Regions from separate parts of the Arthrobacter sp. PvP023 genome, predicted to be linked through region 1. Evidence: riboswitches for the same ligand, from Rfam matches in the RefSeq annotation. Region 1 holds a riboswitch; each other region holds the start of a gene.
The links. A riboswitch is a leader RNA that binds a small molecule or an ion and turns the genes downstream of it on or off. The one in region 1 is predicted to bind S-adenosylmethionine.

Region 1 (3,253 bases):
CAGGAGCCGGACAGCGCCACCGGCGCCAGGGCCCTCCCCATTTACCAGACGACGTCGTTCGTGTTCCCTAGCGCCGAAAGCGCCGCCAACCGCTTCGCGCTGGCCGAACTGGCGCCCATCTATACCCGCATCGGCAATCCCACCCAGGACGCGGTGGAGCAGCGCGTGGCCAGCCTTGAATGCGGGCTGGCGGCGCTGCTGCTCAGCTCGGGACAGGCCGCCGAAACATTCGCCATCCTCAACGTCGCCGAAGCCGGCGATCACGTGGTGGCCAGCCCCAGCCTCTACGGCGGCACGTACAACCTGCTGGCCCACACCCTGAAGAAGTTCGGCATCTCCGTGACGTTCGTGGAGGACCCGGACAACCTCCAGCAGTGGAAGGACGCCGTCCGGCCGAACACCAAGCTCTTCTTCGGCGAGGTGGTGTCCAATCCGCGCCAGGACGTCCTGGACATCGAAGGCGTTTCCGGCGTCGCCCACGAGGCAGGGGTCCCGCTGATCGTGGACAACACACTGTCCACGCCGTACCTCATCCGGCCGCTGGAATGGGGCGCCGACATTGTGGTCCACTCGGCAACGAAGTACCTTGGCGGGCACGGCAGCGCCATCGCCGGCGTGATCGTGGACTCGGGCAACTTTGATTTCGGCAAGGACCCGGAGAAGTTCCCGGGCTTCAACATCCCGGACCCCACCTACAACGGGCTTGTCTACGCCAGGGACCTCGGCGCCGGGGGCGCCCTGGGCGCGAACCTTTCCTACATCCTCAAGGCCCGCGTCCAGCTGCTGCGGGACCTCGGCTCCGCGGTGTCCCCGTTCAACGCCTTCCTCATCGCCCAGGGCCTGGAAACCCTGAGCCTGCGCGTCGAGCGCCACGTGGCCAACGCGGTGAGTGTCGCCGAATGGCTGGAGGCAAGGGACGACGTCGAATCCGTTGCCTACGCGGGCCTGCCGTCCAGCCCCTGGTACGACCGCGGCCGCAAGTACGGACCCAAGGGCACCGGTGCGATCGTGTCCTTCAACATCGCCGGCGGGGCCGAGGCCGGCAAGCGGTTCGTGGACGCGCTGGAACTGCACTCCCACGTGGCGAACATCGGTGACGTGCGCTCCCTGGTCATCCACCCGGCGTCCACCACCCACAGCCAGCTGACAGCGGAACAGCAGGCCGTGGCGGGGGTCACGCCGGGCCTGGTCCGCCTCTCCGTGGGGCTGGAGCACATCGATGACATCATCGCCGACCTCGACGCCGGTTTCCGCGCCGCCAAGGGCGACTGAGCCGTATGGCTCCCGGCGCCTCGACGCCGGGAGTCATATTGCTGTCACATTCTTCGCCATTGCGGGGACGCATTTCGTAGACTCTTTACAGGTCATGAGTGCCAGCGACAGCCCCGGCTTGCTGGCCGGCAACCCTCCTTTCGCGGCGGGGTGCCCCGGGTGAAGACCTGGCCTGCCGGCCAGTTGGCGGCAGGCAAGCGCGAAGAAGAGGTCTTCAGATGACGATTGCCGTCACCCGCAGCGGTGTACCCGAAACAGCCAGCCACAGCCTGTCATCCAGTGACGTGAAAACCGCCGCAGTCAAAACCGCAGACGCTGTCCCCGACGGAACCGTCAAGTTCCAGGGCATCGGCGGGCTCGACCTTGAGGCGGGCGGCCACCTGCCGGACGTCACGCTCGCCTACGAGACCTGGGGCACGCTGAACGCGGACCGTTCCAACGCCGTGCTGGTGCAGCATGCCCTGACCGGCAGCACGCACGTTACCAGGGGAGCCAGCGACGAAGAAGGCTGGTGGGAGCAGCTTGCCGGGCCCGGCGCCCCGGTCGATACGGACAAGTACTTCGTGGTCAGCATCAACATCCTGGGCGGTTGCTACGGCTCCACCGGCCCTTCCACTCCCGCGCCGGATGGCAGGCCGTGGGGTTCGCGCTTCCCCCTGGTGACCCTGCGCGACACCACGGCGGCCGAGGCCCGGCTAGCGGACGCCCTTGGCATCGACAGCTGGTACGCCGTCCTGGGCGGATCCCTGGGCGGAGCCCGCGCCCTGGAATGGGCCGTGAGCTTCCCGGACCGGGTCCGGCGCTGCGCCGTCATTTCCATCGGGGCAAGCAGCACGGCCGAGCAGATCGCCTTTGCCCAGGCGCAGACCCTCGCGATCCGCCAGGACGTGAACTTCAACGACGGCGATTACTACGGCGGCCCGGAGCCTGAGGCCGGCCTGGCCCTGGCACGCAGGATTGCGCACATCACGTACCGTTCCGCAGACGAGCTGGAGGCCCGGTTCGGCCGGAGCGCCCAGGGCGGCGAAGCCCCGCTCCAGGCAGTGTCGCTGGGGGACCGCGGCCGCTACCAGGTGGAGAGCTACCTCGACCATCAGGGCACCAAGCTGGTCCGGCGCTTCGATGCCAACAGCTACATCGCCATCACGGAAGCGCTCATGAGCCACGACGTGGGCCGGGGGCGCGGCCCGCTCAAGGAGGCGCTGGCCCGGGCCACGGCTGAGTTCTTCATTGCCGCCGTCAATACGGACCGTCTGTATTTTCCGGCGCAGTCCCGCGAACTCGCGGCTGCACTCCCGGGCGACGTCCCGGTGCATGTCATCGAGGCGCCCATCGGCCACGACGGTTTCCTGACTGAAATCGGGCAGCTTAGCGCTCAGTTGCGGCAGAACTTTTTCGCCTAGCCCGCCGGCTCAATGTGCATTTATGCAGAGCTGTTCTGCAGAAAATGGCGTTGAGCCTGCGGCAATGTGAGCCCATACTCTAGGGGACCGGCGCGTTGGTGGTGCACATCACACGCGGCCGTAACGGAATGGTCCACATGGTGTCGACGGAGACGCCGAAGGAGTTCACAATGAGCACGCAAAACTCCGCCGCAAGGCGCGCAGATGAGACTGACGTCAAAGCCTCAGGGCTAAAGAAAGTGGTTACGGCCTCCATGGCCGGGACCGTCGTTGAGTGGTATGAGTTCTTCCTCTACGCTTCAGCGGCCACCCTGGTCTTTGGCAAGACATTTTTCCCTAACTCAGGCACGGAACTGGACGGCATCATTGCCGCCTTCCTCACCTACGCGGTTGGCTTCGTCGCCCGCCCCATCGGCGGCATCGTCTTCGGTCATTTCGGTGACAAATTCGGCCGGAAGCAGCTGCTCCAGCTCAGCATCATCCTGGTGGGCGTCTCCACGTTCCTGATGGGCTGCCTGCCCACCTTCCAACAGATCGGCTACTGGGCTCCGGCCCTGCTGGTGTTCCTGCGATTCGCC
Region 2 (3,253 bases), 2.9 Mb from region 1:
CGGCCGGATCAGCCGCGGCCTCGGCGATATCCCGGGCGCGCAGGTGGGCCGTGCCGATCAGGAAGTTTCCGCTGCCGCCGCCCATGGCACTAGAAGTCCAGCAGGTTCCGGCGGAAGCCGCCGTCGCCATAGCTTGTCCGGAGCAGCCCGCGGCGCCGCAGCACCGGGGCCAGCCGGTCCAGCACGCCGTGAACGGTGGCCGGGTCAACGAAACCTGAGAACAGGAAGCCGTCCCCGCCCACCTGGACACCGGTTTCTTCGAGGTAGTCGGCAATCTCCTCGGCCGTGCCGATGATGCTGTCCCCTGCGCCGCCGCTGCGGGCCTGCAGGAGCTGGCGCAGAGTGGACCCGGGAGGACCCGCCTTGGCGAAATGGTCCAGGGTGCCCTGGTTGCTGTTCGTGGTGAGCTCGGGGAGCGGGGCGTCAAGGTCGAACTGTTTGAAGTCGATCACGGAGAGGTAGGAGATGGAGTTCAGCTGGCTGTCGATGTCGCGCCGCTTCAGCTGGCGGCGCTGCTCCCGGAGCTCGTCCGCTTCGGCGCGGGAGCCCACCACGGCGGGCTTGAGGACATACAGCACCTTGACGTCGTCGGGGTTCCGCCCTGCCGCGGCTGCCTCGGCCCGGATCGAATCACGGTAGGCCTTCATGCCGTCCGCACCCCTGGCCAGGGCAATCGCGACATCCGTGTTGGCGCCCGCGAAGGCCTTGCCCCGCGGTGACGCCCCGGCCTGCACCAGCACCGGTTCCTCGGGCATCGGTGCGGTGTTCAGCGGTCCACGGACCTTGAAGAACTCGCCGTCGTGGTTGATCGGGTGGACCTTCGTGTGGTCCGCGAAGATGCCTGCGTCCGCGTCCTCCACAATGGCGTCCGGCTCCCAGCTGCGCCAGAGCTTGCGCACCACGTCCACGAATTCCTCCGCTTTCTCGTAGCGGAGGTCGTGCTCGATCTGCTGGTCCAGGCCGTAGTTCTGCGCGGCAAGGTCGCTGCCGGAGGTCACCACGTTCCAGCCCACCTGGCCGTTGGAGAAATGCTGCAGGGTGGCCAGCAGCCGTGCCGCCGTGAACGGCGGATAGAACGACGCACTCACCGTGGGAACAATGCCCAGGTGTTCCGTGACGGAGAGCAGGTAGGGCACCAGGGCCAGCGGATCGTGCTTGGGTGCGAAGGATGCCTGCGCCAGCGACACCTCGGCGCTCCCGCCGTAGGTGTCCGGCACCGTGAGGGAGTCCTCGATGATGAAAAGGTCCAGCCCGGCCCGCTCGAATTCCCGCACGGCGTGCTGGTACAGGGCGGGTTTTTTCCAGTCGTACCCGATGCCGTAGCCGGGCGTGCCCCAGCCCTGGACACCGAAACCGTGACCCACAAACCAACCGAAGTGCAGCATGGGACTGACTGTATTCCGATTCGATTCATTCACGGCTGCCTGATTTCATCCGGCGTTACAGCGGTTCATCTCCCGTCATTATCCTCCCGGCGGGGTCTTTTGTAACTGCAGTCGGGGGTCGCGCAGGGGCGGATGCGGCGCCGGTGCGCGGCCGCGGTGCGGGCGCTCCCGTTACGGAAGATGACGACGACGGCGGTGCGGGCCGCCGTCGTAAGTGTTACGTTTTTGGGGAGTAATGAGAACCGGTGCCAAGCCCTGACTGGCCGGTCGGCAACCCTCCTTCCACGGCGGGGTGCCTCAGGTGAATACTCGGCATATCGATATTCGAGTTGCAAGCGTGAGAGAAGGAGATCCGTCGTGTCCGACGCACCCGCACCGCTGGCCCCGGCAGCCGAACCGGCTGCCGCCGGCCAGGAACAACCGGCCCGGGCACTGCCGCAGGAACGGCTGGCCTACCGGCTAATCACCGGCCCCGACGACCGCTCGTTCTGCGAGCGCATCTCCGCGGCGCTGGCCGACGGCTATGTCCTGCACGGGAGCCCGGCGGCAACCTTCAACGGCACCACCGTGATCGTGGCCCAGGCCGTGATCCTGCCCGAGGCCGTCGCCAGCTCCGACGCTGCAGTGGCAACCGCAGTGGACGAACTTGAGTTCGACGCCGACTTCCCGGGCGAAGGCTTCGAGGGCCACGCATGAGCTACGCCGGAGACCTGAGCCCGCAGGACGCCTGGGCCAAACTGGAACAGGGCGCCGTCCTGGTGGATGTCCGGACCGAGGGCGAGTGGGCGCACATCGGCATCCCGGACACCAAAGCCACGGACAACGATCCCCTCTTCATCCAGTGGACCTTCCCCGGCGGCATCCCCAACCCGGACTTTGTCGACCAGCTGAAGCAGCAGGCCCCAGAGGATTCCGGCGTCGAACTGGTGTTCCTCTGCCGTTCCGGCGTACGGTCCGTCGCCGCCGCCATAGCCGCCACGCGGGCCGGGTTCACCGCCTACAACGTCCTCGAAGGCTTTGAAGGCGAACCGGACCGTTTCGGCGAACGCACCGTCAACGGCTGGAAGAACCGCGGCCTGCCCACCAACCTCGGAAAGAACTAAGTGACCTTCAATCCCGACGCCGCCGGCTGGAGCCCCGACACCCAGGCTGTCCGCGGCGGTCTTGACCGCACCAATTTCCAGGAGACCGCCGAGCCGATCTTCCTCAACTCAGGGTTCGTCTACGAATCCGCGGCAGCCGCCGAGCGCGCATTCACCGGCGAGGACGAACGGTTTGTGTACTCCCGGTACGGCAACCCCTCCGTGGCCACCTTCCAGGAACGGCTCCGGCTGCTCGAGGGCACCGAGGCGTGCTTTGCGACGGCGTCCGGCATGTCCGCCGTCTTCACGGCACTGGGCGCCCTGCTGGCTGCCGGTGACCGGGTGGTTGCCGCCCGCTCGCTGTTCGGCTCCTGCTTTGTGATTTTGAACGAGATCCTGCCTCGGTGGGGCGTGGAAACGGTGTTCGTGGACGGCCCGGACCTGGAGCAGTGGCGCGCCGCCCTTTCGGAGCCCACGACGGCGGTCTTCTTTGAGTCGCCGTCGAACCCCATGCAGGAAATCGTGGACATCGCCGCGGTCAGCGAACTGGCACACGCGGCAGGGGCGACCGTCGTCGTCGACAATGTCTTTGCCACTCCCCTGCTGCAGCGCTGCGGGGAGCTCGGCGCGGATGTGGTGGTCTACTCCGGCACCAAGCACATCGACGGCCAGGGGCGGGTTCTCGGCGGTGCCATCCTGGGCACCAAGGAGTTCATCGAAGGCCCGGTCAAGCAGCTGATGCGCCACACGGGGCCCGCGCTGTCCGCCTTCAACGCCTGGGTGCTG
Region 3 (3,253 bases), 1.5 Mb from region 1:
CCCGGATGGAAGCGCAGGACGCCAAGGAACTCGGCATCGTTTCGTGACATCCCGGCCCGCCGGCTGCAGAGACGGTAGTTTGGAACCATGACCCAACCCGCTTCGAGCTACAACGATGACCTGCGCCTCGCCCATGTCCTGGCCGACTCTGTTGACTCCCAGACCATGAGCCGCTTCAAGGCGCTGGATCTTCAGATTGAAACCAAACCGGATCTTACGCCGGTAACGGATGCTGACAAGGCAGCTGAAGAGTCCATCCGCGGCCAGCTCTCCCGTTCCCGTCCGCGAGATGCCGTCCTCGGCGAAGAGTTCGGCAGTTCCGGACATGGTTCCCGCCGCTGGATCATCGATCCGATCGACGGCACCAAGAACTTCGTCCGCGGCGTGCCGGTGTGGGCCACCCTGATCGCCCTCGTGGATGAAGGTGAGCCGGTGGTCGGGCTGGTCAGCGCGCCGGCGCTGGGCAAGCGCTGGTGGGCGGCGAAAGGCGCAGGCGCCTACATGGGACGATCGCTTGCTGCCGCCACCCGCCTCAAGGTTTCGAACGTGTCCAAACTTTCCGACGCTTCCCTCTCCTATTCAAGCCTGGGCGGCTGGAAGGAACGGGGCAACCTGGACGAGTTCCTGGGACTCACTGAGGAAGTCTGGCGGACCCGCGCCTACGGTGACTTCTGGTCCTACTGCATGGTGGCCGAGGGGTCGGTGGACATCGCCTGCGAGCCGGAACTGAACCTCTACGACATGGCGGCGCTCGTGCCGATTGTCACCGAAGCCGGCGGACGCTTCACCTCGCTGGAAGGAGTGGACGGCCCCTTCGGCGGAAACGCCCTGGCCACCAATTCAATCCTTCATTCCGAGGTCCTCAAGCGGCTGAACCCGGAACTCGACGACCTCCTCTGACGCGCGACCCGGCCCGGTGCCCGGCCCGCCGCCAAGCGGTTCCGGACCGGGCGCATCACCCGCGGGCACATCAACCGGTTGCCGAATAAACGACGGCGGATTCCCTCCTTAGGGGGTGTCCGCCGTCGTTTTATTCGGCGCTATCCCCCTTCTTCCGACGCGCGTAACAAAGAGCTTAATAATTGCCGCGACTTTCCCGCTCCGCGGTGAATGTCCTAATCTCGAAACAGGTCACGAGTGCCAGCGCTAAACCCCGGTTTGCTGGCCGGCAACCCTCCATTCGCGGTGGGGTGCCCCGGGTGACGACCAGGCCGGTCCGGAACGGACCCGGCAAGCGCGGATCCCCGGAGTGCGGGGTCCCTTTACAGTGAGGTCCCCATGACTACTGCCACTTTCCCCGCAAACGCCGCAACCACGTCCGCTGCAGGCCGTCTGGACCCGCGGTTCACCGTCGCCCAGCGCCCCCTCTCAGCCGTTACCGGCGCAGAGATCCAGGCTCCGCTGATCCAGGGCGGGCACGTCCGTTACGCGAACCTGGACTACGGCGCATCGGCCCCGGCGCTGTCCGTTGTCTCGGCCTACCTCAACGAGATCCTGCCGTACTACGCCAGCGTGCACCGCGGCGCGGGCTATGCCTCGCAGATCAGCACGTCGGTGTACGAAAATGCCCGGGACATCGTCCGCGGGTTTGTGGGCGGCAGGGCAGACGATTCCGTCATCTTCACCCGGAACACCACGGACTCACTGAACCTGCTGGCCGGGTGCCTGCCGGTGTCCGACGGCCGCCACACCGGCGAAGTGCTGTACCTCGACATCGAACACCATGCCAACCTGCTCCCGTGGCAGGGTGTGCCGCACCGGAGTGTTGTTGCCGCTCCGACGCTCAGGGCCACCCTGGAGAACCTGCGGTCCGAGCTGCGGCGGGGTGACATCAGCCTGCTGGCCGTCACGGGCGCCTCCAACGTCACCGGCGAAATTCTTCCCGTCCGCGAGCTGGCCGCACTGGCTCACGAACACGGCGCAAGGATCGTTGTGGACGCGGCGCAGCTGGCCCCGCACCGCCGCATCGACATCGCCGCGGACGACGTCGACTACCTCGCCTTCTCAGGCCACAAGCTGTACGCGCCGTTTGGCAGCGGCGTCCTCGTGGGCCGGCCGGACTGGCTCGACGCCGGGACGCCCCACCTCGCAGGCGGCGGAGCCGTGCGTGAGGCCCGGCTGGACTCCGTCAGCTGGACTACAGGGCCGGCACGGCATGAAGGCGGCTCACCGAACGTCCTTGGGGCCGCCACCCTGGCCCGGGCCACCCAGGTCATCGGCGCCCTGGACCAGGACCTGTGGCACGCCCATGAGACGGCCATCCGGTCCTTCCTCGTCGAGGGACTGCGGAAGATCGACGGCGTCACTGTCCACCAGATCTTCAGCGACACCGACCAGGCCACGGACACCATCGGTGTGGTCAACTTCTCCGTCGCCGGCTACGACGCCGGCCTTGTGGCCGCCTATCTCTCCGCGGAGCACGGCGTAGGCCTGCGCGACGGCCGCTTTTGCGCCCACCCGCTGCTGAAGCGGCTGGGACTGCCGTCAGGCTCGCTGCGGGCAAGCTTCGGCGTCGGCTCCCGGCTGGAGGACGCCCAGCGCCTGCTCGCCGGGGTCGAGGAACTCCGCCGGACCGGCCTCGGCTGGGACTACGTGGTGGACTCGGGCCGCTGGGTGCCGGCCAACGACACGCGCAGTTATCCGGACTGGGCACCCAACACCCCCGGCACTGCCGGCGCGGCACCCTGCACCGAAGACTGAGGGTGCGGCGTGTGCGGTAAATTCGAGGGGTAAGAATTCCAGCCTGCCCGAAGGAGACTGCACGTGGCACGGGGAGGCCCCAAACTGCACCACCAGCGCCGGTACGAGCTCGGCCGGAGTTTCCAGGACGGCGGCGAACACTATGACCGGGTCCGTCCCGGCTATCCCGCCGATTCCGTGGACTGGCTGCTCCGAAGCGTCGGCGGGATAGGCGGCGCGTCCGGCGCCGCTGACATCGGCGCCGGGACGGGAAAGTACACCGCTTTGCTGGTGCAGCGCGGCCTGAATGTCACCGCAGTGGATCCCTCACCGGATATGCTCGCCCAACTCCGGCTGGCCCTTCCGGGGGTTCCTGCGACGGAGGGCACAGCGGAGTCCACCGGACTCCCGGACGCCGCGTTCGACGTCGTGACCGTTGCCCAGGCATGGCACTGGTGCGATCCCCGTTTGGCCAGCACCGAACTGTCCCGCATTCTCCGTCCGGGGGGCGTGCTGGGGCTGATCTGGAACCAGCTGGATACGTCGGTCCCGTGGGTCCACCGGCTCTCCCGGA

Region 2: another riboswitch for S-adenosylmethionine. It lies ahead of JOE31_RS02990 (DUF1737 domain-containing protein); the one in region 1 lies ahead of JOE31_RS16195 (homoserine O-acetyltransferase).
Region 3: another riboswitch for S-adenosylmethionine. It lies ahead of JOE31_RS09480 (aminotransferase class V-fold PLP-dependent enzyme); the one in region 1 lies ahead of JOE31_RS16195 (homoserine O-acetyltransferase).

Annotation. Positions count from the first base shown of each region.
Region 1 covers NZ_JAFIBI010000001.1:3,515,707-3,518,959, reverse strand. Annotated here, with positions in the region: gene JOE31_RS16200 (bifunctional o-acetylhomoserine/o-acetylserine sulfhydrylase) at 1-1,272, shown strand, start outside; SAM riboswitch class IV at 1,363-1,478, shown strand; gene JOE31_RS16195 (homoserine O-acetyltransferase) at 1,491-2,675, shown strand; gene JOE31_RS16190 (MFS transporter) at 2,846-3,253, shown strand, end outside.
Region 2 covers NZ_JAFIBI010000001.1:639,173-642,425, reverse strand. Annotated here, with positions in the region: gene JOE31_RS03000 (aromatic amino acid ammonia-lyase) at 1-85, opposite strand, end outside; gene JOE31_RS02995 (NtaA/DmoA family FMN-dependent monooxygenase) at 90-1,385, opposite strand; SAM riboswitch class IV at 1,617-1,729, shown strand; gene JOE31_RS02990 (DUF1737 domain-containing protein) at 1,764-2,081, shown strand; gene JOE31_RS02985 (rhodanese-like domain-containing protein) at 2,078-2,488, shown strand; gene JOE31_RS02980 (O-succinylhomoserine sulfhydrylase) at 2,489-3,253, shown strand, end outside.
Region 3 covers NZ_JAFIBI010000001.1:2,063,491-2,066,743, reverse strand. Annotated here, with positions in the region: gene JOE31_RS09490 (ribosome small subunit-dependent GTPase A) at 1-47, shown strand, start outside; gene hisN (histidinol-phosphatase) at 88-900, shown strand; SAM riboswitch class IV at 1,130-1,243, shown strand; gene JOE31_RS09480 (aminotransferase class V-fold PLP-dependent enzyme) at 1,279-2,700, shown strand; gene JOE31_RS09475 (class I SAM-dependent methyltransferase) at 2,764-3,253, shown strand, end outside.